DNA from 3 places in the Paenarthrobacter sp. NPDC089988 genome. Region 1 is predicted to be linked to each of the others. Evidence: riboswitches for the same ligand, from Rfam matches in the RefSeq annotation. Region 1 holds a riboswitch; each other region holds the start of a gene.
What was found. A riboswitch is a leader RNA that binds a small molecule or an ion and turns the genes downstream of it on or off. The one in region 1 is predicted to bind S-adenosylmethionine.
Positions count from the first base shown of each region.

Region 1 (10,191 bases):
AATAGCTGGACCGACGCGAAAGGCTCGTCATGACCCGCACCGATCGGCTGACCGCCATCCTGGACCTCCTGGCCGAATCCGGCCATGTGGAAGTCGAGGACATCGTGACGCGGCTTGGCGTGTCTCCCGCAACGGCCAGGCGCGACCTTGACAGCCTCGCCAAGCAACGCCTGCTCAGCCGGACCCGCGGTGGCGCCACCACGGGATCGGTGGCCTACGATCTCCCCGGCCGTTACAACCGTGACGACCATGCAGAGGCCAAACAGGAAATCGCGTTGGCTGCCTCCGCCCTGATCCGGCCCGGATCGGTAATCGGCCTCAGCGGCGGGACCACCAACACGGCACTTGCCCAGTTGTTATCCACCCGTGAGGACCTGAACGCACCCTCCAACCGGCCCACGCTCACGGTGGTCACGAATGCCATCAACATCGCCTCGCAGCTTGCCGTGCGTCCGAACATCAAGATCATGGTCACCGGTGGCATCCTGAATCCCCGTTCCTACGAACTGGTGGGCCCGTACACGGACGTCATCATGCAGAAAGTGGCGCTGGACATTGCGTTCATCGGCGTCAACGGTGTGGACCCCGACCTGGGCCCCACCATCACCGATGAGGGCGAGGCCATGGTGAACACCGTCATGGCACGGCGGGCCACCGAGTCCTACGTGGTCGCCGATTCCTCCAAGGTGGGACGCCGCTCGTTTGCTGCGATGGCCGGCTACGAATTCCGGCACCTCATTACCGATTCCGGGATTTCGCCGGAGCACAGGGCTGCCTTTGAATCCAAGGGCACGGAAGTGATCGTGGCTCCGGCGGGGGTCACGGCGTAAGCGTCAGAACCGCACCGGGGGCGCTCATCCCACCAAGCATAGGGCTGCCCTTCCCGGCAAAGTGGCAGGAACTACGGGCAAGATAGGAACATGCTCCTAGCCTCCCGTCGTCGCCTGCGCACAGAAGTCATCATTGTGCTGGGCCTCTCCCTGGGCCAGTCGGCCGTCTATTCGGTAGTGCAACTCCTGGATAAACTGACCCGCGCCCCCTTGTCGGAAGCTACGTCCACCCTCAACAGGTCCCAAAGCACGCGCGAATACTTCGACCTCACGTACCAGCTGCTGGACATCCTGTTCGCCCTGGTGCCAGTGGTCCTTGTGTTCTATTTCCTGTCCCTGCACGTCACCGGGGGATCGGCGGCCGGATCGGCGTTCGCCCGCCTTGGCTTCAATTTCGCCAGGCCCGGCAAGGACGCGCTCCAGGGCCTGGGCCTCGCGGCGGCGATCGGCATTCCGTCCCTGGGCCTGTACGCAGTGGGGCGGGCGCTGGGCATCACCACGGCAATCGTGCCCAGTGGATTGGACGCCTACTGGTGGACCGTTCCGGTGCTCATCCTTTCGGCCATACGCCACGCGATCGTCGAGGAAGTGATCGTGGTGGGCTACTTGCTGGACCGGTTCGGCAAGTTCGGCTGGAGCACGCCGGTGGCGATCATCGCCAGTGCACTCCTGCGCGGAAGCTACCACCTGTACCAGGGCTTCGGGCCCTTCTTCGGCAATGTGGTGATGGGCTTGGTGTTTGCCTGGCTCTACACAAAGACCAAACGGGTGATGCCACTGGTGATAGCGCACGCGCTCCTGGACATCGTGGCGTTTGTTGGCTTCAGCCTGTTCGGTAAGGCCGTTGGCCTGGGCTAGTAGCCCCAACTGGGTCGCAGTTGGGGTCGTTCCCAGCGCTGGGAACGACCCCAAGTGCGACCCAGTTGGGCCAAGGGGTAGCCAGGTTTTAAAAGTGTTCGGCCGCCATCCGCGGGTGACGTCATTGGCACCCGCTGATGGCGGCCGAAGTTTATTCCAGGGGCGTCAGATGGTGACGGCGCCCGAGGCGGTTTCGAAGGTCACGGACATGATCCCCGGTGTGCCGTGCGGAGCCATCCACTGGACAGCGACGTCCTCAAGCGGCTTCTCCACGGGCTCGCCCAGCCATTCGGTGACACGTTGTGCCGAGCCCGCAATGGTCAGGCTGGACATCTTGACGTCACTTTCATAGACCTTGGAGGGGTGCAGACCGGGATCGCCTTCCCACTTGAGCAGGTACGGCACCTGGGGATCGGCGATCAAGCCGAGAATGCCGATCTGCTGCCACACGAGTTCGCGGCCGTCGGGGAACTTGCGGTTGCCAGGGACTGCGGAACGGCCAAGGCGTTCTTCGAACGGAGCGAGGTCGTCAACGGCGACGCACCAGCCCATCCAACCGCCGCCGGCTGCCGAGCGTGCCCGGACTGCCTGGCCGAAGGGTGCCTTATCCGAAGCGGGGTGGTCCAGGACCTCCACCACTTCAAGGTATTTGTTGTCCGCGAGGGGAATGATCATGTTCCGGGTACCGAAGCGCGGGTGCACTCCGCCCCGGACTGCGTCCACTCCCAATGCTGCGGAAATTCGTTCTGTCGTGGCCAGAAGGCCATCTCGTTCACAAGCGTAAGAGACGTGATCCATGCGCATGGCTTCATCTTGGCACTTTGTGATTCGGGTCTCAGCTAAGTCAAGCCTAACCAAGGTGGGATGTTATGGAAGGGCAATGGCGGGGGTCGTGGCGGGACGCCGGAATGACGCCCGAGGACCGAAAAATACTGTCTTCGTCACAAAGCTGTGCAATGCCGCGGAGCCTTCCTAGACTGGCCGCAGTTCCAAGCACCCACTGTCCACCGCAAACCCGTGCGCCACGAAGAGGAGAACGCAATGTCCCAAGGATGGTCTTTCGAAACCCGCCAGATCCACGCAGGCCAGGAACCCGATTCCGCCACCGGAGCCAGGTCGCTTCCGATCTACCAGACCACGTCCTTTGTGTTCCCCAGCGCCGAGAGCGCCGCCAACCGTTTCGCCCTGGCTGAGCTTGCCCCGATCTACACCCGCATTGGCAACCCCACCCAGGATGCCGTGGAGCAGCGGATCGCCAGCCTCGAGGGTGGCCTGGGCGCCCTGCTCCTCAGCTCCGGGCAGGCCGCGGAAACCTTCGCCATCCTCAACATCGCCGAGGCCGGCGACCATGTGGTGGCCAGCCCCAGTCTTTACGGCGGGACCTACAACCTGCTGGCCCACACCCTGAAGAAGTTCGGGATCTCCGTGACTTTCGTCGAGGACCCGGACAGCCTCGAGCAGTGGCGCAACGCCGTCCAGCCGAACACCAAGCTGTTCTTCGGCGAGGTGGTTTCCAACCCGCGCCAGGACGTCCTGGACATCGAGGGCATCGCGAAGGTGGCCCATGAAGCCGGCGTTCCGCTGATCGTGGACAACACGCTCTCGACGCCGTACCTTATCCGTCCCATCGAATGGGGCGCGGACATCGTGGTCCATTCGGCCACCAAGTACCTGGGCGGGCACGGCGCGGCGATTGCCGGCGTCATTGTGGACTCCGGAAACTTCGATTTCGGCAAGGATCCGGAACGCTTCCCCAATTTCAACACCCCGGACCCCAGCTACAACGGCCTGGTCTACGCCCGCGACCTTGGCAAGGACGGCGCTCTCGGCGCCAACCTTTCCTACATCCTGAAGGCCCGCGTCCAGTTGCTGCGCGACCTCGGCTCGGCGGTTTCGCCCTTCAATGCCTTCCTCATTGCCCAAGGCCTGGAAACCCTGAGCCTGCGCGTGGAGCGTCACGTCGCGAACGCCACCAAAGTGGCCGAATGGCTGGAAGCCCATGACGACGTCGAATCCGTCGCCTTTGCGGGGCTGCCGTCCAGCCCCTGGTTTGAGCGTGGCCGCAAGTATGGCCCCCGTGGTACCGGTGCGGTTGTCGCGTTCACCATCAGGGGCGGCGTGGAAGCGGGCAAGCGGTTCGTGGACGCCCTGGAACTGCACTCGCATGTGGCCAACATCGGCGATATCCGGTCCCTGGTGATTCACCCCGCGTCCACCACCCACAGCCAGCTGACCGTGGAGCAGCAGGCTGTAGCCGGCGTTACTCCGGGACTGGTCCGGCTCGCGGTGGGCATCGAGCACGTTGATGACATCATCGCCGACCTCGAATCCGGTTTCCGCGCAGCCAAGGGCGCCTGACGCCGGAACTGCTGTGACATGCGGTGGCGCTGCCCGGCTGTCGATTATTCGCCGGGCGGCGCCCCCGAGTGCTCTTTAATGAACGAAGATGCCCCAAACCGTCACACAGCTGTCACATTCTTCGCCAGAACGGCTGTGTTCTTCCTAGACTCTTACGTATTAGGTCATGAGTGCCAGTGACAGCCCCGGCTTGCTGGCCGGCAACCCTCCTCCGCGGTGGGGTGCCCCGGGTGAGGACCTGGCCTGCCGCACGAAAGGCGGTGGGCAAGCGCGAGGTTAGGTGTCAAAGGAATGACCATTACTGCTACAGCCCTTCCCACATCCGAGGAAGCAGACGGAACCGTCAAGTTTGCCCACGTGGGCCCGCTGGAACTCGAAGCCGGCGGTTTCCTTCCCGATGTTGTGCTGGCCTACGAAACATGGGGCCAACTGAACGCCGATGCCTCGAACGCCGTGCTGGTGGAGCATGCCCTGACCGGTAGCACCCACGTTGCCCGTGGTGCCACGGACGAGGATGGCTGGTGGGAACAACTGGTTGGGCCCGGCGCCACGATCGATACCAACCGGTTCTTCGTCATCTCCATCAACATCGTGGGTGGTTGCTACGGCAGCACGGGGCCCTCCTCGGCCGCGCCCGATGGACGGCCGTGGGGTTCCCGCTTCCCGCTGGTCACCCTGCGTGACACTACCGAGGCCGAGTCCCGCCTCGCGGACGCCTTGGGAATCCGTGCCTGGCACTCCGTCCTGGGCGGTTCCATGGGAGGTGCCCGTGCGCTCGAATGGGCCGTCACGTTCCCGGACAGGGTCAAGCGTTGTGCGGTGGTGTCCGTGGGTGCCTACAGCACCGCGGAACAGATCGCCTTCGCCCAGTCGCAGACGCTCGCCATCCGCCAGGACCCCAACTTCAACGACGGCGACTACTACCAGGGTGCCGCGCCCGAGGCCGGCCTCGCCCTGGCCCGGAGGATCGCCCACATCACCTACCGTTCGGCCCTGGAACTGGATGTCCGTTTCGGCCGCGAAGCGCAGCACCAGGAAACTCCGCTCGCCGCCGCCATCCTGGGGAAGCGTGGTCGCTACCAGGTGGAAAGCTACCTCGACCACCAGGGGACCAAGCTGGTGCGCCGCTTCGACGCCAACAGCTACATCGCCATCACCGAGGCCCTCATGAGCCACGATGTCACCCGGGGGCGCGGCTCTTTGGAGGAAGCGCTGGAGCGCACCACGGCCGAGTTCTTCATCGCAGCGGTGGACACGGACCGGCTGTACTTCCCGGCGCAGTCCCGCGAACTTGCGGCGGCGCTGCCGGGTGACGTTCCGGTGCATGTTATCGAGGCACCGATCGGCCACGACGGCTTCCTCACGGAGATCGGGCAGCTCTCGGCGCAGTTGCGGGAGTCCTTCTTCGCCTAGGCCGGGCACTGGGCCGGCTGTCCAACGGGCATTGCCGTCAGGCCAGCCGGGCTTCCATGCCCAGGAACCTGCCGTACCGGTCCACTTCCGCCTCGAGGGCCCGCTGGACGGCGGGCGTGGCGGGCTGGTTCATCCGCACGTCGAGTTCGCAGGTGTTGCCGGCGAATCCGTGCCGCCACCAGCCGGCCAGCCTGCCATCCAGCAGGACTACGTGCATGGGGCCGCCGTTTTCCGGGAAGTAGGGTGCCACGCCGCCGAGGTAGTGCCGGGACTGGGAGTAGCCCATGACGTACTCGTCGTAGCACTGGATGAGGTCCACCCGGGGGAGTGCCGCGTCCGGACCTGAGCCAGCCTCCGGACCTGCGCCAGCCGCCCGGGACGGTTCCATGCCGGTAACATCCTCCGCTGCCAGGTAGAAGTCCAGCCCGTCGATCCCGAGTGCGGCCAGGGACCCCGGGGACACGTCGTATGCTACGTCCAGGCCGCGCTTCACGTCCTTCATTGTCAGGCCGGACCACGCCGAGCAATCCTTGACAGTGGCCGGGCCACGGCTGGTGAAGTACCGCAAGGCCAACTGGCCCAGCGCCTGGTCCCGTCCATCGGCGTCCAAAGCGTCAGGTCCAGGCTTAGGTACCCGTTCCCCGAACAGCGCGTACGTCTGCTTGAGGGTACCCCCGGAGGAACGGACGGGCGTTCCGCTGACCAGGATCCGGCTGATCTCTGCGTGCATGAGGTGGTACACGAAGCCAAGTCCCTTGCCCGGGAAGCCCGCTTCCTCCAGGACCGCGGAGAGTTCCTCGCGTGTCTTGTGCGCCCCGCCGGACACCGCCCCGGCCAGGATGATTCCGCTGCGGGCGGCTGAGGCTTCGTCCACTCCGGTCTGCCGGTACATTCCCTTGTTTCCCTGGTGCAACCGGTCTGCGGACAACGCCATCAGCCAGCCGAGATCGTCCCGGTGCACAAAATGCCAGGTGGGTCTGAGGATGTGGGTCCGCAGGATGGTGCCGTCCGCCACGAGTTCCTCCACGTCCGCAGCGGAAGCTTCGGGTGTCCGTTGCGCCAGCGACCACCTCGCGTAGGGAAACTCCTGGGCCTGGACGGCGAGGAGGTTCTTGAGCGCATCGGGGGCACCCTCCGCGAAAGGGGCCCGGAGTTGCTGACGGCGCAGCCGGAGCCGCACAACGTCATCGGGCTGCAGTGCACCCACGCTAGCCGCGCGGCAATCCGGTGACGTTGGGCCCGAAGACGGGTCCCGGCGTCGGACGTTTTGGCGTGATGCCATCGCCCGAGGACTGGTGCCGCAGGCGGCGGATCACCCACGGCACAAAGTACTCGCGCGCCCACACAAGGTCCGAGGATCGAGCTTCCCGCCAGGTCCTCGGCGGGAGGGGTTTGGGGACCAGCGGCTCCAGGGTGTGACGGACATTCAACGCCTCCAGCACCATCATCGCGATCGTGTGGTGTCCGAGGGGCGAGAAGTGCAGGCGGTCCTCGTCCCACATCTGCGTGTCGGCGAGCTGCCGCAAGGACCACATGTCCGCGATGATGGCGTCGTGGCGGGCAGCGACCGTCCGGAGGTTCTCGTTGTAGATGGCCACTTTGCCGCGGATCCGGCTGAGCACCGAAGAAGCAGTGTCCGGTCCGTTGAACAGCACCACGGTTGCGCCGCCCGAGCTGAGTTCCTGGACCGCTGCGTCCAGCTTCTCAGCCAGGAGATCCGGATCGCCACCAGGCCTGATGAGGTCGTTGCCGCCAGCGGATATCGAAACCAGGTCCGGTTGCAGTTCCAGGCACGGGCCAACTTGCTCGTCCACGATCTGCTGCAGCAGGCGGCCCCGGATGGCAAGGTTGGCGTACGCGAAATCGTCATGGCCGCGGCCCAGCTCTTCGGCCACCCGGTCCGCCCAGCCACGGAAGCCTCCGGGGTTCTGCGGCTCGGGGTCGCCGATGCCCTCGGTGAAGGAATCACCCAGCGCCACGTAGCGGCTCCAAGGATGCGTTTCTACCGGACTGCCGGGCGTTACCAATGAATCGCTCTCACTCACTTGTCTTATCCTGCCTTGTGAACTCGTGTCTGCGAACCTACGTCACCGTAGGTTGTTACCCATGGGTAACTGCAAGAATAGACCCATGACTGAAGCCGTTGCATTCCCCGCGCCCGTTGTCCTGTGGTCCCACGACGAAGCCGACAGGGCGGGCAAGCCGCTCCTGGTCCTGCTCCACGGCTACGGCTCCAACGAGGACGACCTCTTCAGCCTTGCCGGAGTGCTGCCGGACGGATTCGTGGTGGCCGCCCTCCGCGCCCCGATGCCCATGGGCCCCGGCTTCACCTGGTTCCCGCTGACGGCCTCCATCGACTACTCCCTCGATGCCGTGAAGCTGGCCGCAGAGTACGCGCTGGAGTGGCTGGACACCGTCAAAGCCAACCACTCCTCGGTGACACTGCTGGGCTTCTCCATGGGCATGGCCATGGCAACCACCATGCTCCGGTATCGTCCCGCGGACTTCGCCGCCGTCGTCGGGCTTTCGGGTTTCGTGGTCGACGCCGGCGCTGACGCTGCCTTCCGCGACGACGAACTGGACGGTTCCGTCCCGTTCTTCTGGGGCCGCGACCAGCAGGATCCCGTCATCACGCCGGACAAGATCGACTACACCATGGGCTGGGTACGCCAGCACGTTGACCTCACCAAGGTGCTCTACACCGGCATGTGGCACGGGATCAACCAGCAGGAGATCGGTCACGTGGGCGAGTTCCTCACCCACAAGGTCCTCAGCTAGGAAGCAGCGATCCGGACCGTCTGCCCGTTGACGGTGACGGTGTCGCCGGCGTGGAGCTGGCGGCCGCGGCGTTCTTCGATGTCGTCGTTGACCTTGACCAGGCCGTTCTTGATGAGCTCCGTGGCTTCCACGCCGTCCTCAACGAGGTTGGCGAGCTTCAGCAGTTGGCCGAGGCGGATCATGTCGTCGCGGATGGGGATTTCGTCGATTTCGGGGTTGCTCATACAGCAATGATGCCTGAAGTAGTGTGGTGTCAGTGCCGCACCCTACCCGCCGTTCCAGCCTTCCGCTTGCCCTTGGCCTTCCCCTCGCCGTCCTGACGGGACTGGTACTCCCGGTCCAGGGACGGATCAATGGAGCGTTGGCCGGCACCCTGGACGATGGCATCGCCGCCGCGGTAGTGAGCTTCACCACGGGCCTGGTGGTGATCGCCGCGATTTCCCTGGCCACCCCCAAAGGCAGGGCGGGGCTGGCACGGATTGTTCCCGCGGTCCGCGCTCGCAGCTTTCCGCCGTTCTACGTCATGGCCGGTGCCGTGGGTGCCTTCTTCGTCTTCGCCCAATCGTTCACCGTGGGACTCCTCGGTGTGGCTCTGTTCACGGTGGCTTCCGTGACCGGGCAAACGCTCAGCGGCCTGCTGGTGGACCGCCTGGGCATTGCCCCTGGCGGCAAACGGTCCCTCACAGGGCTGCGGGTCCTGGGCAGCGTGCTCACCGTCGCGGCCGTTGTGTGGGCCGTTTCGCCGCACTTTGGCGGCTCGTCCGACGTCGGATCGCTGCTTTTGCCGGTTCTCCTGCCGCTCCTGGCGGGTTTCCTGATGAGCTTCCAGCAGGCAATGAACGGAACAGCCACGGTGCACTACGGAACACCCCTGGCCACCACCCTGGTCAACTTCCTGGCCGGTTCGGTGGTGTTGTGGATCGCCTGGCTGGTCAAGGTTGCGGTTGCCGGGGCCGGCAATCCTTTGCCCGCGCAATGGTGGTACTACCTTGGCGGCCCGCTGGGTTGCGTGGCGATCGGCCTCGCGGCGCTGCTGGTCCGCAGCCTCGGCGTCCTGGTCACGGGGCTGGGCATGATTGCCGGCCAGTTGGTCGGTTCGTTGATGCTCGACGTCGTGATCCCCACGTCCGGGACGGTGGTCGCCTTGCCCACGGTGCTGGGTACGTTGCTGACGCTCGCGGCCATCATTGTGGCCACGCTCCCATGGCCCAAAGGATCCTTTGCCGGGAGGTCGGCCGCCAAAGGCCGGTAGGCTAGGACACGCAGCTTCCTGCACAGTTCAAACCACCGCGGACCGCACCCAGCGGCCCTGTAGAAATATGGAGTACCCATGGCAGCAAAATCCGTCCTCGACCAGGTCATTTCCCTCTCCAAGCGGAGGGGATTCGTGTTCCAGGCCGGTGAAATCTATGGTGGCTCCCGCTCCGCGTGGGACTATGGCCCCCTCGGCGCGGAACTGAAGGAAAACATCAAGCGCCAGTGGTGGCAGAGCATGGTCCGCGGCCGCGAAGACGTGGTTGGCCTGGACTCCTCCGTGATCCTGCCCCGCCAGGTGTGGGAAGCTTCCGGCCACGTGGAGGTCTTCTCCGATCCCTTGGTGGAGTGCCTTTCCTGCCACAAGCGCTACCGTGCGGACCACCTCGAGGAAGAGTACGAGGAGAAGAAGGGCCGCCTTGCCGAGAACGGCCTGGCGGATATTGCCTGCGCCAACTGCGGCACCCGTGGCCAGTGGACCGAGCCGCAGGAGTTCTCCGGACTGCTGAAGACCTTCCTCGGCCCGGTAGCCAGCGAAGAAGGCCTGCACTACCTGCGGCCCGAGACTGCGCAGGGCATCTTCGTGAACTTCAACAACGTCCTCACCACGTCCCGGAAGAAGCCGCCGTTCGGCATCGGCCAGATCGGCAAGTCCTTCCGCAACGAGATCACGCCCGGTAACTTCATTTTCCGCACTCGT
Region 1 is NZ_JBIVGD010000010.1:166,810-177,000, reverse strand. It holds gene ACIPV6_RS13785 (class II fructose-bisphosphate aldolase) at 1-5, shown strand, start outside; gene ACIPV6_RS13780 (DeoR/GlpR family DNA-binding transcription regulator) at 30-830, shown strand; gene ACIPV6_RS13775 (CPBP family intramembrane glutamic endopeptidase) at 921-1,688, shown strand; gene ACIPV6_RS13770 (VOC family protein) at 1,854-2,492, opposite strand; gene ACIPV6_RS13765 (bifunctional o-acetylhomoserine/o-acetylserine sulfhydrylase) at 2,706-4,046, shown strand; SAM riboswitch class IV at 4,209-4,323, shown strand; gene ACIPV6_RS13760 (homoserine O-acetyltransferase) at 4,338-5,459, shown strand; gene ACIPV6_RS13755 (winged helix DNA-binding domain-containing protein) at 5,497-6,657, opposite strand; gene ACIPV6_RS13750 (SGNH/GDSL hydrolase family protein) at 6,668-7,504, opposite strand; gene ACIPV6_RS13745 (alpha/beta hydrolase) at 7,590-8,237, shown strand; gene ACIPV6_RS13740 (RNA-binding S4 domain-containing protein) at 8,234-8,461, opposite strand; gene ACIPV6_RS13735 (DMT family transporter) at 8,485-9,489, shown strand; gene ACIPV6_RS13730 (glycine--tRNA ligase) at 9,568-10,191, shown strand, end outside.

Region 2 (10,191 bases), on a different contig from region 1:
GGACGATTCCGTACCCAACCATTGGAGCGTGGCCCCCGGTCCCATCAGGGCCTTCGACCAGCGCATAGAACAGGACCTTTCGAACGCCGGCCCGTTCCTCGCAGCTGCGCTTGCCACGCGCGGAACCGTCCGAATCCCCAACTGGCCCCTTGAAACCACCCAGGTAGGTGACCTGTGGCGTGGCATCCTGGCATCCATGGGCGCGGAGGTCGCACTGGAGGACGGGACCCTGACGGTTACGGGCGGACCCGAGATCCTGGGCGCCGATTTCGACGAAACCAGCGAACTCGCCCCTACCGTCGCTGCTCTGTGCGCATTGGCCACGGGCCCCTCCCGGCTCAGCGGCATCGCGCACCTCCGGGGCCACGAGACAGACCGCCTTGCTGCACTTGTGGCCGAAATCAACCGACTGGGCGGGAACGCCGAAGAGACGGCAGACGGCCTCATCATCCACCCGGCGGCCCTTCATGGCGGTGTAGTCCACAGCTATGCCGACCACCGCATGGCCACGGCCGGGGCCATCCTGGGCCTCGCCGTTGAGGGCGTTCAAGTGGAGGACATCGCAACGACGTCGAAGACCATGCCGGAGTTTCCGCAGATGTGGGCAGCAATGCTGGGCCGGACCCCGGCGGAGGCCTCATCGGGCGGGGCCACGAACTGACCATGGGCCGCGACGCACGCTCCTGGGACGAATCGGACGTACGGATCCGGCCCAACAAGAAGGGTTCACGCCCCCGCACCAAGGACCGGCCGAGCCACGACGACGCCGTGATCGGCAGGATCATCACGGTGGACCGCGGCCGCTATACCGCCGTGGTTGGTGAGGACACCGACAATGAGCGGGTGGTCATTGCCGCACGGGCCCGCGAACTGCGCCGGAACCCGGTGGTCCCGGGTGATTTCGTGGCACTCGTGGGTGATGTTTCCGGTGGCCCGGATACCCTCGCACGGCTGGTCCGCGTCGAGGAACGCCGGACGCTCCTGCGCCGCAGTGCGGACGACACCGATCCGATCGAGCGCGTCGTGGTGGCCAACGCGGACCAATTGGTGGTGGTGGTGGCTGCAGCGAACCCGGAGCCCCGCACCGGCTTCATCGACCGCGCACTGGTAGCGGCCTACGACGCCGGCATCGAGCCGCTGCTCCTCGTCACCAAGGCGGACGTCAAGGATCCTGCCGAACTGCTGGCCACTTACCTCAGCCTCGATTTTCCGGTCATCATCAGCCGCACGGCGGATTCGCAGGCCTCCGGCATCGACGCGCGTTCAGATGACGGGCTCTCCGCCCGTTTGGACAGCGACGCCGTCTCCCGCCTGCGTTCCCACCTCGACGGCAAGGTAACCGTCATGCTGGGGCACTCGGGCGTCGGCAAGTCCACCATGGTCAATGCCCTCACAGGTGCCGAACGGGCAACCGGCGGGGTTAATGCCGTCACCGGGCGCGGACGCCACACCTCGTCCTCTGCCTTGGCCCTCAAACTGGCGGACGCTCCTTCCGGTAGTTGGATCATCGACACCCCGGGCATCCGTTCGTTCGGCCTTGCCCACGTGGATGCGGACCGCATCCTGCATTCCTTCCCCGACCTGGAGCCCGGCACGGAAGCCTGCGACCGCGGCTGCAAGCATGACGCAAGTGCAGTGAACTGTGGGCTGGACGAGTGGGTCAAGCAAGGCAACGCCGGCCCGTCCGGTGTTGCCCGGCTGGCTTCGCTCAGGCGACTGCTCGGTGCCGACCCCCGCCTGGAAGCCAAGGAAACCAAGGAATTGGGCACCGTCAACTGAGGGTCGGAGCCTCACCTCCCCCGGCGCGTGAACGATCCACGATAGTTTGGTGGCATGACCCAACCCGTTTCCAGCTACAACGATGACTTGCGATTGGCCCACGTCCTGGCCGATTCCGTGGACGCCCAGACCATGGACCGGTTCAAGGCCCTGGACCTGCAGATCGAAACCAAACCCGACCTGACGCCGGTCACGGATGCGGACAAGGCCGCAGAGGAAGCCATCCGCGGACAGTTGTCGCGTTCACGCCCCCGCGATGCCGTCCTCGGCGAGGAATTCGGGAGCAGCGGCCACGGTTCACGGCGCTGGGTCATCGACCCCATCGATGGCACCAAGAATTTTGTCAGGGGCGTCCCGGTGTGGGCAACCCTCATCGCCCTGATCGACGAAGGCGAACCCGTGGTTGGCGTGGTCAGCGCACCAGCCTTGGGCAAGCGCTGGTGGGCGGCCAAAAGCATGGGCGCCTACATGGGTCGCTCGTTGGCCTCGGCCACCCGACTGAAGGTTTCCAACGTTTCCACGCTCGCGGACGCGTCGATGTCCTACTCAAGCCTGTCCGGATGGAAGGAACGCGGCAACCTTGACGAGTTCCTCGGCCTCACCGAGGACATTTGGCGTACGCGCGCCTACGGGGACTTCTGGTCCTACTGCCTGGTGGCCGAAGGCGCCGTGGACATCGCCTGCGAACCCGAACTGAACCTCTATGACATGGCGGCGCTCGTGCCTATCGTCACGGAGGCCGGCGGCCGGTTCACCTCCCTGGAAGGCGAAGATGGCCCGTTCGGCGGCAACGCGCTGGCAACGAATTCGATCCTGCACTCCGAGGTCCTGAAACGCCTCAACCCGGGAATCGACGACCTCCTCTGAATTATCGACGGCGGAAGCCTCCCCTGGGAGGCGTCCGCCGCACTTTATTCGCCAAATCTGCCATTTCCGCATCCTGCGTAACAATGCGCTTAACAAAGTGGACGGCTTTGTGTCCGGCATGCAGGGTGCCTTAATGTCTTCTTACAGGTCACGAGTGCCAGCGCTAAACCCCGGTTTGCTGGCCGGCAACCCTCCATTCGCGGTGGGGTGCCCCGGGTGACGACCAGGCCGGTCCGGAACGGATACGGCAAGCGCGGATCCCCCGCAAGGGGGTCCCTCTTGAGTGAGGTCCCATGAGCACTGTTGCGTTCGATTCCACCGTCCTTCCCACAGTCACGCAGGAAGCCGCGGCCGGCAGGCCCCTTGCTGCCGTCACCGGCGCGGAACTGCAGGCACCACTGATCCAGGGCGGTCACGTCCGCTACGCCAACCTGGACTACGGCGCTTCCGCGCCGGCGTTGACCATCGTGTCCGCGTACCTGAATGAGGTCCTGCCGTACTACGCGAGCGTGCACCGCGGCGCCGGATTCGCTTCCCAAATCAGCACGTCGGTCTATGAAAACTCCCGCGACATCGTGCGCGACTTCGTAGGCGGCCGCCCGGATGACTCCGTCATCTTTACCCGTAACACCACCGACTCCCTGAACCTGCTGGCCGGCTGCCTTCCGCAGATCGACGGTACGCCAACCGGCGAAGTCCTGTACCTGGACATCGAACACCACGCCAACCTGCTGCCGTGGCAAGGCGTGCCCCACCGCAGCGTCGTCGCTGCCTCCACATTGGCGGCCACCGTCGCCAACCTGCGCCATGAGCTGAGCCAGGGCGGAGTTTCCCTGCTCGCCGTCACGGGGGCGTCCAACGTCACCGGTGAAATCCTTCCCATTGCGGAATTGGCTGCACTGGCCCACGAATTCGGTGCCCGCATCGTGGTGGACGCTGCCCAGCTCGCTCCGCACCGCCGGATCAACATCGCCGAAGCGGACGTGGACTACGTGGTCTTCTCCGGCCACAAGCTGTACGCTCCCTTTGGTGCCGGCGTAGTGGTAGGCCGCCCCGATTGGCTCGACGCCGGAACGCCGCACCTTGCCGGCGGTGGCGCAGTCCGTGAAGCCCGTCTGGACTCCGTCAGCTGGGCTACGGGTCCGGCCCGCCATGAAGGTGGATCCCCCAACGTCCTCGGTGCCGCCACCCTGGCCCGGGCCACGCAGGTCCTGGCCGGCCTTGACCAGCAGGCCTGGCACGACCACGAGGCCGCCATCCGCTCCTACCTTGTGGAGGGCCTGCAGTCCATCGACGGGGTCACCGTCCACCAGATCTTCAGCGATTCCACGGACACCATCGGCGTGGTCAACTTCTCGGTGGAGGGATTCGACGCCGGCCTCGTGGCCGCCTACCTGTCTGCGGAACACGGAGTGGGCCTTCGTGATGGCCGGTTCTGCGCACACCCGCTCCTCAAGCGCCTCGGACTGCCGTCCGGATCCCTGCGTGCCAGCTTCGGTGTGGGCTCCCGCCTGGAGGACGCTGCCCGGCTGCTCAAGGGCATCCAGGAGCTGAAGGGCACCGGGCTGGGCTGGGACTACGTGGTGGACGAGGGCCGCTGGGTTCCCGCGAACGACCACCGCAGCTATCCCGAATGGGCCCCCAACACTCCCGGTACCGCGGGCGCTGCTCCCTGCATCGTGGACTGACCGCACTTTGCCTGAACCGGCCAGCCCTGCCTTGCTGTAAATTCGTAGGGTATTTCCGGCGTTCGCGGTAAAGGAGTCTGTACAGAGCCATGCGGTCCCAAGGCCCTTCAAGCGGTTCGCATCCACCAGGCGGGCCCAAGCTGCACGCGGTCCGGCGCAATGAACTGGGGCAGAGCTTCCAGGATGGCGGCGAGCACTACCATTCGGTGCGTCCCGGCTACCCCGCAGACTCCGTGGATTGGCTTCTCCCTGCAGGCGCGCAGTCCGCAGCCGACATCGGCGCTGGTACGGGGAAATTCACGGCGCTGCTCGTAGACCGCGGCCTTGAGGTTGCCGCCGTCGATCCTTCCACGGACATGCTGGCGCAGCTGCGCCTGTCGTGCCCCCAAGTCCATGCGTTGGAGGGTACCGCCGAGGCGAGCGGACTGGCGGACTCAGCTTTCGACGTCGTCAGTGTTGCCCAAGCCTGGCATTGGTGCGATCCCGTCAAAGCCAGCACGGAACTCGCCCGGGTGCTCCGTCCGCATGGCGTCCTGGGCCTGATCTGGAACCAATTGGATACTTCCCTCCCATGGGTGCACCGCCTTTCACGCATCATGCATGCCGGCGACGTACACAAACCGGGTTTCCGGCCGGCCATCGGTGCGGAGTTCACCGGCTTGGAATGCCATGTCACCCGTTGGGAGGACCCCGTGTCCCCCGAGGACATCATGGAATTGACCAAGTCGCGCAGCTATTACCTTCGAGCCAACGAGGCTACCCGTGCCAAGGTCATGGGAAACCTGGAGTGGTACCTCTACGAACACCTCGGCCACGCCCCTGGCCAGACCCTGGCCCTGCCGTACGTGACGCAGACGTGGCGGGCCCGCAAGGCCTGAGGCGCCCACCCACGGTAGGCTTGGAGCGTGAAGACCAGTACGCCCTCCTCCTCGATCGAGGACTACGTCAAGGTCATCTACTCCTTCACTGAGTGGCAGGACAAGCCCATCACGTCCTCCCAGTTGGCCCAACGGCTGGGCGTAGCCAATTCCTCGGTGTCCGAAATGGTGCGCAAGCTCAAGGACCAGGGCTTGGTGGACCACCAGCCCTACAGCGCCATCCGCTTGACGCCCGACGGCATGCGCCTCGCCTTGGCCATGGTGCGGAGGCACCGGCTCATCGAGACGTACCTTGTGGAGGAACTCGGCTACCGTTGGGACGAAGTCCACGACGAAGCGGAAATGTTGGAGCACGCAGTCTCGGACACCTTCATTGAACGCATGTCCGCCAAGCTGGGCCACCCCGTCCGGGACCCGCACGGAGACCCCATTCCTTCATCCGATGGCTCCGTGGAGCTCCCGCACGCCTACCGCATGATTGAACTGGACCAGGGACACGCAGGCCGCATCACGCGCATCAGCGACGAAAACCCGGACCTGCTCCGCTACCTGGCCGCAGAGGACATTGCCCTGGACGCCCGGATCGAAGTCGTAGGCCGCAAGCCCTTCGGTGGTGCCTTGGTGGTACGGATCGGCAGCGGTGCCCAGCGCCGGGAGTACGACTTGGCGGACGAAATCACCTCGGCCCTGTGGGTGCAGAGCACCGACGTGCACGAAGGCTGCGTCCTCGCTGACCACTGAGCCGGCCACCGCCCAAGGTCAGGACGCCGCCCCCAGCGGACCGCCGTCGTCGGATGCTTGATCCGGAACCGCGGCAGCAGCGTCATTACGCACCGGGTTGCGTATCCCGACGACGGAAGCCACCGCCCCCAGCAGGAACAGGCCCGCGGTGACCAGCAAGGCGTTGTACAGGCCCTCCCGGGTGAAGGCCGGACCCACGATCAAGCCTGCGAAGGCGATGCAGATCAGGCCGGCAATACGGGCCACGGCGTTGTTGACCGCGGAACCGATCCCCGCCTCTTCAGGTGGAACGGCGCCCAGGATGGCAGCTGTCAGCGGGGCCACGAGCGTCGCCAGCCCCAGTCCAAACACCACTTGGCCGGGAAACACCTGCGTCCAGTAGTTGAGTGGCTCCTGGACGGACAACGACATCAGGAACCCTGTCCCACACAGCAGGGGCCCCGCGGTCATGAACCAGCGCGGACCGTACTTTCCGGCAAGACCGCCAAAGTAGGAAGCGGCGAGCATCAGGATCACAGTCCCGGGCAGCAGCGCGACTCCCGCCGCCGTAGCACCCATGCCGCCCACCTGCTGGAGATAGATCCCCAGGATAAAGAAGCCCAGGGAAATGCCTCCGTAGATGGCCAACGTGGCGAGATTGCCCCAACCAAAGTTCCGGATCGCGAAGAGCCGCAACGGAAGCATCGGCTCGGAGGTCCTGCCCTCGTGGAACAGGAAGAACCCCAAAGCCACGCCGCCCAGCAGCAACGGAACCCACACGAAGGGGCTGGTCCACCCCAGCCTGCCCTGTTCGATGAACGCAAAGACCGGACCGCCCAGGCCGATCATGGCCAGCAAGGCGCCCGGGTAGTCGATCCTCTTGCTCTTGTCCCGGGCCGCATCCGTTGCCCGCAGGCCAGCCAACATAGGCCAGATTGCGGCTGCCGGAATAACGTTGATGAAGAAGATCACCCGCCAGGACAAGAGGTCCACGGACACTCCGCCGATCAACGGTGCCACGATCGCCGCTGCGCTGGTCCACCCGGACCACTGGCCGATTGCCTTGGACTGTGCCGGACCGGAAAAGGACGTGACGATCATCGCCAGCGAGCTGGGCACCAGCAGCGCCCCGGCAATACCCTGCAAAGCCCGGGAAACCACCAGCACCTCGCCGTTCCAAGCCAGTCCACACATCACCGAGGTCAGCGCAAAACCAGCCAGGCCCCATTGGAGGATCCGGGCGCGGCCAAAATGGTCGGACAGGGAACCGGCCACCAGGATGAGGGCACCGAGGGTGAGGAGGTATGCATCCACCACCCACTGCTGGATCACCAGTCCGCCGCCCAGTTCGCGCCCGATGGCCGGCAAGGCGAGATTGACCACGAAACCGTCGAGGATGGCGATGAAGGAAGCCACGATAGCCACCAGCAGCACCTTCTTCTGCAAGGGCGTGCTCGGCTGTATGGCCTCCGGTTCAGTCATGAGCACAGCCTACGCTTGCCGTATCGTTGAGTGGTGATCAGCAGACGTGATGTGGCCGTGGCCCTCGATATCTCCATGGAAATGGCCCAGCGCCACGGCATCCCGTCTCGCTTGCCCGAGGCAGACCTCCGCGACCTCCAGGACAACCCGCCGCCGTGGCTGGTGCAGTCGCGTGCCAACCGAACCGGGAAGCGTCCTGTCTGGGTACAGCTCACGTGCGCTGTCTGCGGCTTTTCCGAGGCAGCCCGGCCCAAGAAGTGGTGGCCCGACTTCTCCTTCGTTTACTGCGGGCACCACAGGAACTCCGAACTTCCGGAACTGTTCCTGGGTGATGTCCGGAGCGAATACGAGGGCATCGGCACCCGCTTTGTAGGCGTCGTGGACGTCCGCGAGGACCGTTAGCCCAACTCCCCCATCTCGGACGGGATCGCGAGGAGCTGGACTACCCTGCCGTCGCGAAGCACCGTCAACGGGAAGGGCTGGCCGATCGCGTCGGCGAAGAGCAGTTTCTGGAGGCTCTCGGCGCTCGATACCGCCCGGCCTTGCGCTTGAAGCACCAGGTCACCCGGTTCCAGTCCGGACTGCTCGGCCGGAGAGCCTGCCATGACCTCCACCACGCGGAGGCCTTCCTTCTGGCCCGTGCGGACCACTGCGCTGGCATCGAGCGGAATCGGCGTACTGACCAATCCGAGGTAGGCGCGCCGCACGCGCCCGTCCTTTCGCAACGAGGCGACGATGCGTCGCGTCGTCGCATTGATGGGTACTGCGAGCCCCAGCCCCAATCCAGCAACCGCGGTGTTGATCCCCACGATCCGCCCCCGCGTGTCCGCCAAGGCACCTCCGGAATTGCCTGGGTTCAGGGCAGCGTCCGTCTGGATCACATCCTCGATCACCCGCCGGTGCTCTCCCGCACGGACAGGGATTGAACGCCCAAGGCCGCTCACTACGCCCGCAGTCACCGAGCCCGCCAGGCCCAGGGGGTTGCCAACCGCAACCACCAACTGGCCCACCCTCAGGGAGTCTGCGTTGCCCAGCACCGCTGGCGGCGGCGTTGCCTTCAGCCCACGCACCACGGCCAGGTCAGACAACGGGTCGGCACCCACCAGTTCGACTTCGCTGTGCTTCCCGTTGGCAAACACGGCCCTGCCGGATTGGATACCGGCCACCACGTGGGCGTTCGTCAGCATGTAGCCATCGTCAGTGAAAACCACGGCCGAGCCACTGCCCATCCGCACACGGCCCGTGCGGCTCTTGCTGGTCATCTCAATGGCGGCAACATGGGGCGTGACGGTATCCGCTACACGGATCACAGTCTCCGAGTAGGCGTCAAGGGCCCGGTCCTCGTCCTGCTGCCCATCTGGGAAGAGTTCTTCCGGCTCGGTGCTCATCACATGCCTCCTGCCACCCACCGTGCTTATCCACTACAACCAGAAGGAAGGGGCGGGTAGTCCACGTTTGGATACGCCGTCGGTGAACGGGCTGCGCGACTCACTGGCACGGGCATTAAAGCAAAAAGCCCCCGGACCATGTCCGAGGGCTTTCGCAGGTGGAGATGGGGGGAATTGAACCCCCGTCCGATGTCGTGTTGTCAGGGCTTCTCCGGGCGCAGTTTGCGTCGGATTTTCTCGGCCCCAGCCATCCTGCAAACAGGTGGCTGATCCGGGCCCAGTCATCTAAAAGTCCCGTTTACCCCAATGACGAAGGCAAACAGCAGTGGCTATCTAAATGACGCCAGGAACCGGGGCGATAGCAACCCCGGGCTGACGGACTGTCTTACTGCTTAGGCAGCGAGAGCGAAGTCAGTGCGCTTAGATTCGGCACTTATTGGTTTGCAGACAGCGTTTACGAGATAATTCTGCATCCTCGGCCCGCTTCACCTGTCGCGACTAACATCGTCGAAACCGATCATCCCCGTATTTTGTTACCAAACCGGCGGCCTCACCAAGCTCCGCCGGACTATCCATCATAACGCATCTTCGGGAACGTTCATTCCCTGGACACGCCGTCAACGGTCAGCGCCTGTTGCGCTCCCGAAGTTCCCGCAACGACTCGCGTTTGTCCTGCTGCTCACGCAGCGTCTGGCGCTTGTCGTAATCCTTCTTACCGCGCGCTATGGCGATCTCCACCTTCGCGCGGCCGTCCAGGAAGTACAGCTGCAAAGGCACCACGGTGAATCCGGACTCACGGATTTTGTGCGAGATTTTGTCCAGTTCCTCGCGGTGCAGCAAGAGCTTACGACGGCGGCGGGCGGCGTGGTTGGTCCAGCTCCCCTGGTTGTACTCGGGAATGTGGATGCCTTCCATCCACAACTCGTCGTTGTAGAAGGTGCAGAACCCATCAACCATTGATGCATGCCCCTCCCGGAGGGACTTCACCTCGGTACCCATCAGGGCAATTCCTGCCTCGTAGGTATCCAGGACATGGTAGTTATGCCGGGCCTTCCGATTGGTGGCCACTACCTTACGGCCACTTTCCTTGGGCACGGTAGAACTCCTTGTTTGATGCGGATTCCACTTAGTGTACGCCAGTGCCGGGACGGCCCCGCGCCATGGTGGAAGCAGTTTCGCTGACGGGGAAAGCCTCTAAAGAAGCGTCATGGGATCAACGGCAACTCCATTGAGCCACGTCTCGAAGTGCGCGTGGCAACCAGTGGAGTTGCCCGTGCTTCCCGAGTAGGCAATGAGCTGGCCCTGCGAGACCCGTTGTCCATTCGCCACCACGATGCTGCTGTTGTGGTAGTAGATGGTGGTCAGTGAGTTGCCTTGCACCACACCGTG
Region 2 is NZ_JBIVGD010000002.1:407,943-418,133, reverse strand. It holds gene aroA (3-phosphoshikimate 1-carboxyvinyltransferase) at 1-661, shown strand, start outside; gene ACIPV6_RS05200 (ribosome small subunit-dependent GTPase A) at 664-1,779, shown strand; gene hisN (histidinol-phosphatase) at 1,834-2,646, shown strand; SAM riboswitch class IV at 2,793-2,906, shown strand; gene ACIPV6_RS05190 (aminotransferase class V-fold PLP-dependent enzyme) at 2,940-4,334, shown strand; gene ACIPV6_RS05185 (class I SAM-dependent methyltransferase) at 4,424-5,212, shown strand; gene ACIPV6_RS05180 (metal-dependent transcriptional regulator) at 5,240-5,953, shown strand; gene ACIPV6_RS05175 (MFS transporter) at 5,972-7,414, opposite strand; gene ACIPV6_RS05170 (hypothetical protein) at 7,490-7,816, shown strand; gene ACIPV6_RS05165 (S1C family serine protease) at 7,813-8,802, opposite strand; RNA gene ssrA (transfer-messenger RNA) at 8,959-9,327, opposite strand; gene smpB (SsrA-binding protein SmpB) at 9,427-9,897, opposite strand; gene ACIPV6_RS05150 (peptidoglycan DD-metalloendopeptidase family protein) at 9,997-10,191, opposite strand, start outside.
Region 2: it holds a riboswitch for S-adenosylmethionine, as region 1 does, so the genes downstream of both, ACIPV6_RS05190 (aminotransferase class V-fold PLP-dependent enzyme) here and ACIPV6_RS13760 (homoserine O-acetyltransferase) in region 1, are expected to answer to the same signal.

Region 3 (10,191 bases), on a different contig from region 1:
CGGTCAACGGAGAGCGGACCCCGGGAAGATTCCAGGAGCTCCCTGATCCGGCGGGCCCTGTGTTCCGGGGCGAACTCGAGGGCCACAGCGTCCCCACCTCCGGCCGCGCGATCGTTGGCACTGACCGCGAACCTGGTGACTTCCGCGCGGGGGAGGGCAACGTACTGGCCATCCCACGCGTGGCGGGCGGACAGTCCGGGCACGGGAAGGCGACGGTTTGCAGGGTTCCGCTGCGGCACGAGACCGGCGACGAAGTGCCTCACGGACCCCGCAGAGTCGGCCGTGATCACGCTGTTCACCGGCTCCACCCACGAGTCGAGCGCGGCCTCCACCTCGGCAACCTGACGGCTCCGCAGCAGCGGAAGGAAGGCTTCGAAACCCAGGCGCCCCTCAACGTACGCGGGGAAGCGCAGGCTCAGCGCGCCGCCGTCGGGCGTTTCCGAGATGATTGGACCGCGGGCGGTCTCCAGGATCTCGACCTGGAGAGGGCCGGAACCGCGGACCGTGATGGTCTCGGAACTGACGCTCACCTGCTCCCAGCCTTCCGCGCCCCTGGCCAGGACCCGTTCGCGGTCCGTCCCACGGATTGGCACGCGGCGGAGGTGTTCCTCGAAAAGGTCCTGGTAGTCGGCCATGGCGTTGGTGATGGCCCACGCGGTATGGCCGGTGTGTCCGAAGTGCGGAAGCCCGGGAACTCCGGGGAAGGCGAAGCCCACGGCGTCGAAGTCCGGGCACGCAAGCCTGATCTGCTGGTACACGCCCGGCAATTCCATGAGCCGGTGCGGGTCGCCCGCAACAAGCGGCAGCCGACTGTCCGTCAGGGAACCGTGTGCCGCCCAGGCATTGCTGCCGGACCACACGGGAGCCTCGATGCTGAACAGGCTCACGGCGTGGTCACCGAGCGTCCGGGCGACGTGGGCCCGGAAGAGCTTGTTGGGAAACGTGGAGAACAGGATGTGGTGGACCAGGAAAACACCCAGGGGAGTCCACGGATTCCAGCGCTCAGGGGTTGCGTTGGCTTCTTCAAATTCCGGGCCGCTGCGCAAACCGTCAGCCAAGGCCTGGTTCACTCCGGCCACGTACTGCCCGCACCAACGCTGAGTGGCTTCATCGAGACCTTCGAAGCAGCGGCGGGCTGTGTCATCCACGCGGGCCTGCCGGGCGAACCGGTCCCACGCGACGGCGTCTCGACCGAGCAGTTCGGCCGTGCGGCCCTCGGACCGCCACCGTTCCAGCTCGATCTGCCACGATCGGTCCGCTGCTGCGTTGTATCCCTGCAGGAAAGCGAGTTCGTTGGCGGAGTCCGCCCACAGATGCGGGATTCCCCACTCATCGCGGTAGGTTCCGGTGCCGCCTGCCGGGGCGGGGTTTAGCGTCGGGGCAGACGTCATAATAAAGGACTGCTTTCGAGCTTAGGTTAGGCTTAGTTAAGTTCAAGATAGGTCCCTCGTGCCGGGTTCTCAAAATCCGCGCTGTTCGTGAAGGAGTGTTGCGTGAAGCGCAGTTGGGAAGGCGTGGTCCTCAAAGTGATGGGCGCCAAGGACTTCACGCTGGAAGTCACGGGCAGGGAGGAAATCTCACCGGATTTCCTGCGCATCCACGTCCGGGACGGCGGGTTGCTGATCGACAGCGAACCCCACCCCACCATGTGGATCCGCCTCTGGTTCGACGACGCCGGCAAGGGCCATCAGCGTGCATACACCTTGGTCAACCCTGACGCCCGCGCCGGGACCTTCAGCATGGACTTCGCCATGCATGATGGCATTGCCGCCGACTGGGCACGCACTGTCCAGCCGGGAACCACCATCGAGGCCACCGTCCAGGGGAGTGCTTTTGACTTTCCGCCCGCCCCGCGGCACCTCTGGGTTGTGGGCGATCCGGCCTCCATCCCTGCGATCAATTCGTTGCTCGACGCGCGCCCCGCGTCCGGCGTCACCGCGCCCGCGACGCTGTGGCTTGAGTACCAGCACGACGCCGACCCCTCGCTTGAGGTTCGCACGTCCGGTTCCGACGTGGTCACCTGGGTTCCGCGCAAGGGCGACGGCGCGTCCCTGGTTGCGGAAGTTTGCTCGGCGCTCTCGCACGACAGTGTCTCGCTCGAGGACGATTTCTTCTGGATTGCGTGCGAAGCCTCCAGCACGCGGGCAATCGTGAAACACCTGCGCAAGGTTCTGGGCGTGGACAAGCGCCGCATCGACGCGCTGGGATACTGGCGGGCCTGACGCTTTGGTGAGTTCCGCCGTCGTGCTTCTATATCGCACAGTCCGGGTACGGTGTGATGTTTGTCCTTGAATCGGCGTTTTGATCGGCTCTTATAGATCATTTGTGATATTTCTTGGGTATGACGCAAGCTACGCCAGAACACGTAGGCCTCCTGCTCCGCAACGCCCGCAGTGAAAAGGGCTGGACGCAAGGACAACTCGCTTCTGAGCTGGGAACCAGCCAGAGCGCCATTGCTCGCATGGAACAAGGCAGGCAAAACCTGAGCCTCCGGATGATCGAACGACTCGAAGCAATCTTTGGCCGGTCCATCGTCAAAGTGGGCCGGCCCCAAATGACGCACCTCCGGGTTGAAGGCGGCCGCACCCTCTCCGGGGAAGTGGACGTCAACAGCAGCAAGAACGCAGGCGTCGCCCTGCTCTGTGCCAGCCTCATCAACCGTGGCACCACTACGCTCCGGCGCCTGGCCCGGATCGAAGAGGTCAACCGCATCGTCGAAGTGCTGACGTCCATCGGCGTCGAATGCACCTGGCTCAACGGCAGCGACCTCCGCATCCGCCGGCCCGAGGTCCTGGATCTTGGATCGATGGACGTGGACGCGGCCCGCCGCACCCGCAGCGTGATCATGCTCCTCGGCCCGCTCCTGGATGAAACCAGCGAGTACCAACTGCCCTACGCCGGCGGTTGCGACCTTGGCACCCGTACTGTGGAACCCCACATGCAGGCATTGCGCGAATTCGGACTGACCGTGGAGGCCAAGTCCGGTTTCTACTCCGTGGCCGCTCCTCCCGCTGACGGGCACCACCGCTCCTTCGTGCTGACCGAACGTGGCGACACCGTGACGGAAAACGCGATCATGGCCGCCGCGCACCGCGAGGGCACCACCGTGATCCGCAACGCCAGCCCCAACTACATGGTCCAGGACCTGTGCTTCTACCTGCAGGGGTTGGGCGTAGGCATCGATGGCATCGGCACCACCACGCTGCGGATCACCGGCCGTCCCAGCATTGACGTGGACATTGAATACTTCCCGTCTGAAGACCCCATCGAGGCCATGTCCCTCATCACCGCCGGCATCGTCACCAACTCCGAGGTGACCATCCGCCGCGTGCCGATCGAGTTCATGGAGATCGAACTCGCCACGCTGGAGCAGATGGGCCAGAAGCTTGAGGTCTCCGGCGAGTACAAGGCACGCAACGGCCGCACCCGCTTGGTGGATGTGACTACCAAGCCTTCGGAACTCCGGGCTCCCCAGGACAAGATCCACCCCATGCCGTTCCCTGGCTTGAACATCGACAATCTCCCGTTCTTCGCCGTGATCGCTGGCAACGCCGAAGGCCAGACCATGATCCACGACTGGGTCTACGAGAACCGCGCCATCTACCTGACGGAGCTCAACAAGCTCGGCGCCCAGGTGCAGCTCCTGGACCCGCACCGGATCTACGTCAATGGACCCACCAAGTGGCGTGCGGCGGAAATCGGCTGCCCGCCGGCCCTCCGTCCGGCGGCTTGCCTGCTCCTGGCCATGCTCGCGGCCCGTGGAACCTCCGAGCTGCGGAACATCTACGTGATCGAGCGCGGCTACGAGGACCTGGCCGAGCGATTGAACACCATTGGCGCGAAGGTGGAGTACTTCCAGGACTAGCCAGGCTGGCGCACCCGTTCGCGCCATTCGCTCCCTTGGCTCGGCCCGGCCGCGCCGGTTTCCGCCGGTCGCACCAGGTCTACCTGGTGCGACCGGCGGGAAGGGGTGCGCGGCCGGAGCGCGGAGCGCAAAATGGAGCATGCGGACATTCGGGGTTGAGGAAGAACTGCTCATCGTCGATCCCGTGACGGGCGAGCCGTTGGCCCTCGCGGATGCACTGCTCAATGGGAGCCACCCGCAACAAGCAAGTACCGGGCTCAGCTACGAACTCAAGCTCGAGCAGATCGAAACCCAAACGCGGCCGTGCCACAGCTACGCAGACCTCCTGCACCAGATCCGGCGCGGCCGTGCCATGGCCAGCGAAGCTGCCCGGAAACACGGCGCCCGCATAGCAGCCCTCGGCACGTCCCCCTTGGCCTCCGCGACGCACACCACGCCCGATCCCCGCTACGCCGAGATGCTGGAGCGGTTCGGGTTGACGGCCCATGAACAATTGACGTGCGGCTTCCATGTGCACACCTCGGTTGAGTCGCCGGAGGAAGGGGTGGTGGTGCTGGACCATATCCGCGACAAGCTCGCGGTCCTCACGGCCCTGAGCGCAAACTCTCCCTACTGGCGTGGCCTTCCCACGGGCTTTGACAGCTACCGCATCCAGGCGTGGAACAGGTGGCCCACGTCCGGTCCGTCCGCAGTGTTCGGTTCGTTGACGGCCTATCGCCGAATGGTGAACCGGTTGCTGGACACCGGCGTGCTCCTTGACGAAGGCATGATCTACTTCGATGCGCGTATCTCGCGGAACCACCCCACAGTCGAGGTCCGGGTGGCCGACGTCTGCCTTCGGTCAGAGGACGCGGCCCTGGTTGCGGTACTGGTGCGGGCTTTGGTGGAAACGGCCTCCTTGGAAATGCTCGACGGCGTTGAGCCCTCCTCGGTGCCCACGGCGCTGCTGCGCATGGCCAGTTGGCAGGCCAGCAATGTAGGCCTCCGTGGAGACCTGCTGGACTTCGGGGAGTTCCGTCCCGAACCGGCTGCCGAAGTAGTGTGGGCCCTGGTGGACTACCTGAGCCCGGTCCTTGACGATCAGGGCGAGCTGGGCCTGGTCAAAGCCGGGATCGCGGACATCCTGGAGCGCGGAAACGGTGCCCACGAGCAACGAGAGGCTGTGACGCGTTTCAACCGCAAGCACCAGGGGCACCCGGAGAGCCCGCCAACCCCGGAAGCCCTCGCGGCCGCCGTCGGGCATGCCGCCAGGGTGACCGTGCGCGGAGCCTCAGCCGACGCGCACAAGGAACCCGGGCCGGTGCTCACAAGAGTCCGGCGGCTCTAGGGCGCGCAGGCGTGGCCAAGCGCGTCCAGGGCCTCGCAGGCTTCGTCTGCCCCGCTGTTGGCTGGGGTTCGCCGGTCCATGAAGGTTAGACCTGTTTGAGGGCCTTCTCCAGATCCAGGATGAGATCGTCCACGTCCTCAAGGCCTACGGACAACCGGACCACACCATCGCTCAACCCGATCGCTGCGCGACCCTCCGGTCCCATGGCGCGGTGCGTGGTGGTGGCCGGGTGGGTGATGAGGGACTTGGAGTCGCCCAGGTTGTTGGAGATGTCGATGACGCCCAGCCCGTCCAGGAGCGCGAATGCAGCTTCCTTGGCTGTGCGGCCACCGGACGGAGAGAGCTCGAACGTGAGCACGGTTCCGCCGGCCTTCATCTGCTTGGTGGCGAGCTCGTACTGCGGGTGCGACTTCAGCAGCGGGTACTTGACCCAGCTGATGGCCGGCTGCTGCTCAAGCCACTCGGCGATCTTCAGCGCGGAAGCCGAGCTGTGGTTCACGCGCAGGCCGATGGTCTCCAGGCCCTTGGTGAGCACCCACGCGTTGAACGAGGAAAGGGAAGGCCCGGTGTGGCGCATGAGCTGCTTGACGGGGCCGTCGATGTATTCCTTGGTGCCCAGGATCGCCCCGCCCATGACGCGCCCCTGGCCGTCGATGTGTTTGGTGCCGGAGTAGACGATAACGTCCGCGCCCAGGTCGCCGCAGCGCTGCAACAGGGGAGTGGCGAAGACATTGTCGACGACGACAGTCGCCCCCGCGGCATGGGCCAGTTCGCTGACGGCCGCGATGTCCACGATCTCCTGCATCGGGTTGGACGGGGATTCGAAGAAGACGGCGGTTGTGGGTTCAGAGAGCGCAGCGCGCCACTGGTCCAGGTCCGGACCGTCCACGAAGACGGTCTCCACACCCCAGCGTGGCAGGATCTCGTTGAGGATCACAAAGCAGGAGCCGAACAGCGAGCGGGCGGCAACCACACGGTCGCCGGCACCCAGCAGGGCACCCAGGGCCGTGAAGACCGCGGACATGCCGGACGCCGTCGCAAAGCAAGCTTCGGTGCCTTCGAGGAGGCGCAAACGCTCCTGGAAGGTGGCCACGGTCGGGTTGCCGTAGCGCGAGTAGACGAAGCGCTCGTCTTCGCCCGTGAAGGCGCGTTCGGCGGCCGCGGCGGATTCGTACACGAAGCCGGAGTTCAGGAAAACCGGCTCTGCGGTTTCCTGGAAGTTGGTACGGTCAAGGCCACCGCGGACGGCCTGGGTGTCTGGGCTCCAGCCGGCGGCGTCAGGATTGAAAGTCACTTTTAGTCGTTCCCCAGGTTCGTAGGCAGGCCACGGTTCTTCCAGCCGTTCACGGTTCGTTCGCCGTAACGGTCGGGTTCGCCTTCGAAGCCTTCAAGGACGTTGTAGGCAGTGAAACCGGCCTGGGTGGCGGCGATCGCGGCTGAGATGGAGCGCTGGCCCGAGCGGCAGATGAAAACGAGCTCCACGCCGTCGCCCTCTGGGGCCTGCTGCAGCAGGTCCTCGAGGAACCGCGAGTTCGGGATGCCACCGGCGAGGTTCCACTGGATGAACAAGGGATCGTTTTCCGTGGCCTTGGTGTCCGGGATGCCGATGTGGGCCCATTCGCCCTCGGTGCGCACGTCCACCAGGATGGCGCCGTCTTCAAGTTTTGCCCATGCGTCCTGCGGGGTCAGGTCACCTGCGTAGCTCATGCGTGGCCCTCGAATGCTTCCTCGTCCTCGTAGTTGTCCAACTCGTCCACGGCGCTCGCCACGGCCGCGTCCGCACTGGCCACTGCAGCGGGCAAAATGACGGCCTGTGCAACGATCACGTCAGTGCCATTGAACGTCGCTGCGGGATTTCCGTGCAGGACGTAGCCCTCAGCCAGGGCATTGCTGATCCGTTCGCAGAATTCACGGGTGTCGGGGCCTGTGATCAGGCGGTACGAGAGTTTTTCTTCAGTAGTTTCAGGCATTCGTGGTGCTCCTCAGTCACGCTTGCAGTTCGAAGTGTCGAATACGCCGAGTAGTCACCTGAGGCACCCCGCCGCGGGAGAGGGTTGCCGACCAGCAAGTCAGGGCTTAACGCTGGTGCTCATTACTCAAGAAAAACGTAACATCCACAGCCATGGCCCCGCATTTGGTGACGATGCCGCCGTCGTCATGTTGCGTAACCGGCGTGGCTCACCCGCTCCGCAGCGAGCGGACCGCAGCGCCGATGGTGGGAAAGAAATGGTCCGGTGTGAACCGCGCCGCAGAGCCGAGGCGCAGGAGTTTGTCCTTGACCGGTCCCTTGAGTTCGGCGAAGACCAGGTTGACGCCCTTCACCGCAAGCCACTCATCCAAGGTGACAAGGTCATCCAAGGCGGTGGTATCAATCCCGGTGATGGGTTCGGACGCCAGGACAACGTGGGTGATGCCTTGGGGTGCGTCGCCGAGTTCCTCCCGGACGAAAGTTGCCAGTACCTGGCCGTTTCCAAAGAAAAGGGGAGCATCGAAGCGAAGGATGAGGAGTCCCGGAATCCGCTGGCCTTCGGGGTGCCGGTCGAGGTCGTGGTAGCCGGGAAGGCCTTTCTCGGCACCGAGCTCCACGCGGTACGGATCCCACGCCCGGCGGACGAAGTCCAGCAACGCCAACGCGATCGCAACCACTATGCCCTGCAGGACGCCCAGCGTCAGGACGCCCAGGAACGCAGCGAGCATCACCACGGACTCACTGCGGCTTAGGACAAGCAGCCGCTTGACTCCGGAGGGATCCGCGAGTGCTATGGCGGCCGCTATGACGACGGCGGCGAGCGTCGCCGAGGGCAGGTATTGGGTGACTCCCGGGGCCAGGAGCATAAAGGCCAGTACCAACACCGAGCCCACCACCCCGGTCATCTGGGACTTGGCGCCGGCATCCACGGCTACCGGGGTCCTGGATGAACTTCCGGAAATGGGAAAGCCGCCCAGCAGCCCGGTGGCAGCATTGGCCGCTCCGAGTGCTGCCATCTCCCTGTTGCCGGACACCCGCTTGCCCTCCTTGGCTGCGAGCGACTGTGACAGGACGCCGGTGTCCGCAAAAGCCATGAGGGCAATGCCTGCCGCCGCCGGCAGCAGCATAAGGACGTCGGCCCATTCAAGGCCCACCAGCGCGGGCGCCGGCACTCCCTGCGGCAGGACCCCGGCCACCTTTACGGCACCACCCAGGCCCAGCACAGCCGTAGCCACGCATGAGCCCACAACGGCGAACAAGACCCCTGGCACCTTCCACTTCATGAGCTTCGGGATCCAAATGAGCGCCAGCGAACCAACCCCCAGCAGCAGTGCGGGGACGTTGACACCTCCGGTGACTACCGCGGAGGTGACCTGTGCCAGCTTCTGCCAGATGTCGCCGTCGGCCTCTATCCCCAGGAAAGCCGGCAGCTGCGAGAGGGCCACCAGCAGCGCGATCCCGTTCAGGTACCCCAGCCGGATGGGCTTGGAGAGCAGGCCGGTGATGGTCCCCAGTTTCACTGCGGAGCCGGCCAACATGATGGCTCCCACCAGCAACGCCAGAAGTCCCGCCAGAGCCACGGATCTTTCGCTGCTCCCGGCCGCCAAAGGGATCACCGCCGCTGCGATAAGGGGCGCCAGGGCGGAGTCGGGCCCGAGGACCATGATGCGGGAAGGACCCACGACGGCGTACACGAGGAGGGGAACGACGGTTGCATAGAGCCCGGTGACAGGCGGCAGCCCGGCTGCCTGCGCATACGCCATGCCCGCGGGGACCAACAGCGCGAACAGGGCCGCGCCCGCCACGATATCGTGGCGGATCCATTCGCGTTTGTAGCCCTTGTGGGCCCGGAAACCACCGAGCCGCTTCATGGCTGAGTGCACGTTGGCCGAGGCGCCCATACACAGATCATTCCGGACGGGGCGTGCCGGGGGAAGGCCGGGGAGGGCCCCAAAATGTGACGCCGCGGGAGCATAATTGACGCAGTACGACCCCCTGTAACTTCGCATGAAATCAGGTCGCGGTGAACGGACACAGCAGTTCTACACTCAAGCCCATGCTGCATTTTGGATGGTTCGTGGGCCACGGATTCGGAGTCCAGGGCTGGGGGACTCCCGGCTACGGCCTGGGCTACGACTGGAAGAAACCCGCGCTGTACCAGGAGGCTGTGAGGGCGTTTGAGCGATCCGGGCTGGACCTGTTCATCATCGAGGATTCCCTCACCGTCCCGGATACGTACGGCGGCACGGCTGAGGTGTCCTTGGCCCACGCGTCCTTCGCGCCGAAGCACGACCCCCTGGCCCTGGTCCCGTACCTGCTCTCTGCTACGGAGCATTTGGGCATAGTCCCCACTGTCAGCGCGTCCTTCTACCCTCCCTTCACCGCTGCCCGCCTCCTGGCTACGCTCCAGCACTTCTCCGAAGGCCAGCTTGGCTGGAACGTGGTGACCTCGGGAAGCGACCTTGCCGCCCAGAACTACGGGCTGGACCAGCAGATCGAACACGACCTCCGTTATGAAAAGGCGGAGGAATTCGTCGACGTCGTCAGGCGGCTGTGGCGGAGCTGGGAACCCGGCGCTGTGCTGGAGGACGTCTCTGCTGGTGTCTTTGCCGACCACACCAAGGTGCACCCAATCAACCACCAGGGGGATTTCTTCAAGGTTCGTGGGCCGCTCAACACGGCGCCGTTGCCGGAGGAACCGGTGCTGGTGCAGGCCGGGGCCTCGCCCCGCGGCAAGGCCTTCGCCGGCGGAAACGCGGACGTGGCGATCGCTTTGGCGCGCGGAGTGGACGGCATGAAGGCCTACCGCGATTCCATCCGGGCCGAGGCATCGAAAGCCGGGAGGAATCCCGACGACGTCAAGGTCCTTTTCGTCCTCAAGCCCACCGTGGTGGGGTCCACGGCAGAGGCGGAGGACCTGAGGACGCAGCGCCGGGAGCTCACGCAGCGGGACATCGACAGCCAACTCAACTCGATCTCCTACCTCTCCGTGATCGACTTCAAGAAGTTCGACCTCGACGAGCCCCTCCC
Region 3 is NZ_JBIVGD010000009.1:125,905-136,095, reverse strand. It holds gene ACIPV6_RS12630 (penicillin acylase family protein) at 1-1,391, opposite strand, end outside; gene ACIPV6_RS12625 (siderophore-interacting protein) at 1,494-2,222, shown strand; gene ACIPV6_RS12620 (UDP-N-acetylglucosamine 1-carboxyvinyltransferase) at 2,342-3,865, shown strand; gene ACIPV6_RS12615 (glutamate--cysteine ligase) at 4,005-5,192, shown strand; gene ACIPV6_RS12610 (O-succinylhomoserine sulfhydrylase) at 5,278-6,486, opposite strand; gene ACIPV6_RS12605 (rhodanese-like domain-containing protein) at 6,489-6,899, opposite strand; gene ACIPV6_RS12600 (DUF1737 domain-containing protein) at 6,896-7,162, opposite strand; SAM riboswitch class IV at 7,176-7,289, opposite strand; gene ACIPV6_RS12595 (SulP family inorganic anion transporter) at 7,371-9,062, opposite strand; gene ACIPV6_RS12590 (NtaA/DmoA family FMN-dependent monooxygenase) at 9,185-10,191, shown strand, end outside.
Region 3: it holds a riboswitch for S-adenosylmethionine, as region 1 does, so the genes downstream of both, ACIPV6_RS12600 (DUF1737 domain-containing protein) here and ACIPV6_RS13760 (homoserine O-acetyltransferase) in region 1, are expected to answer to the same signal.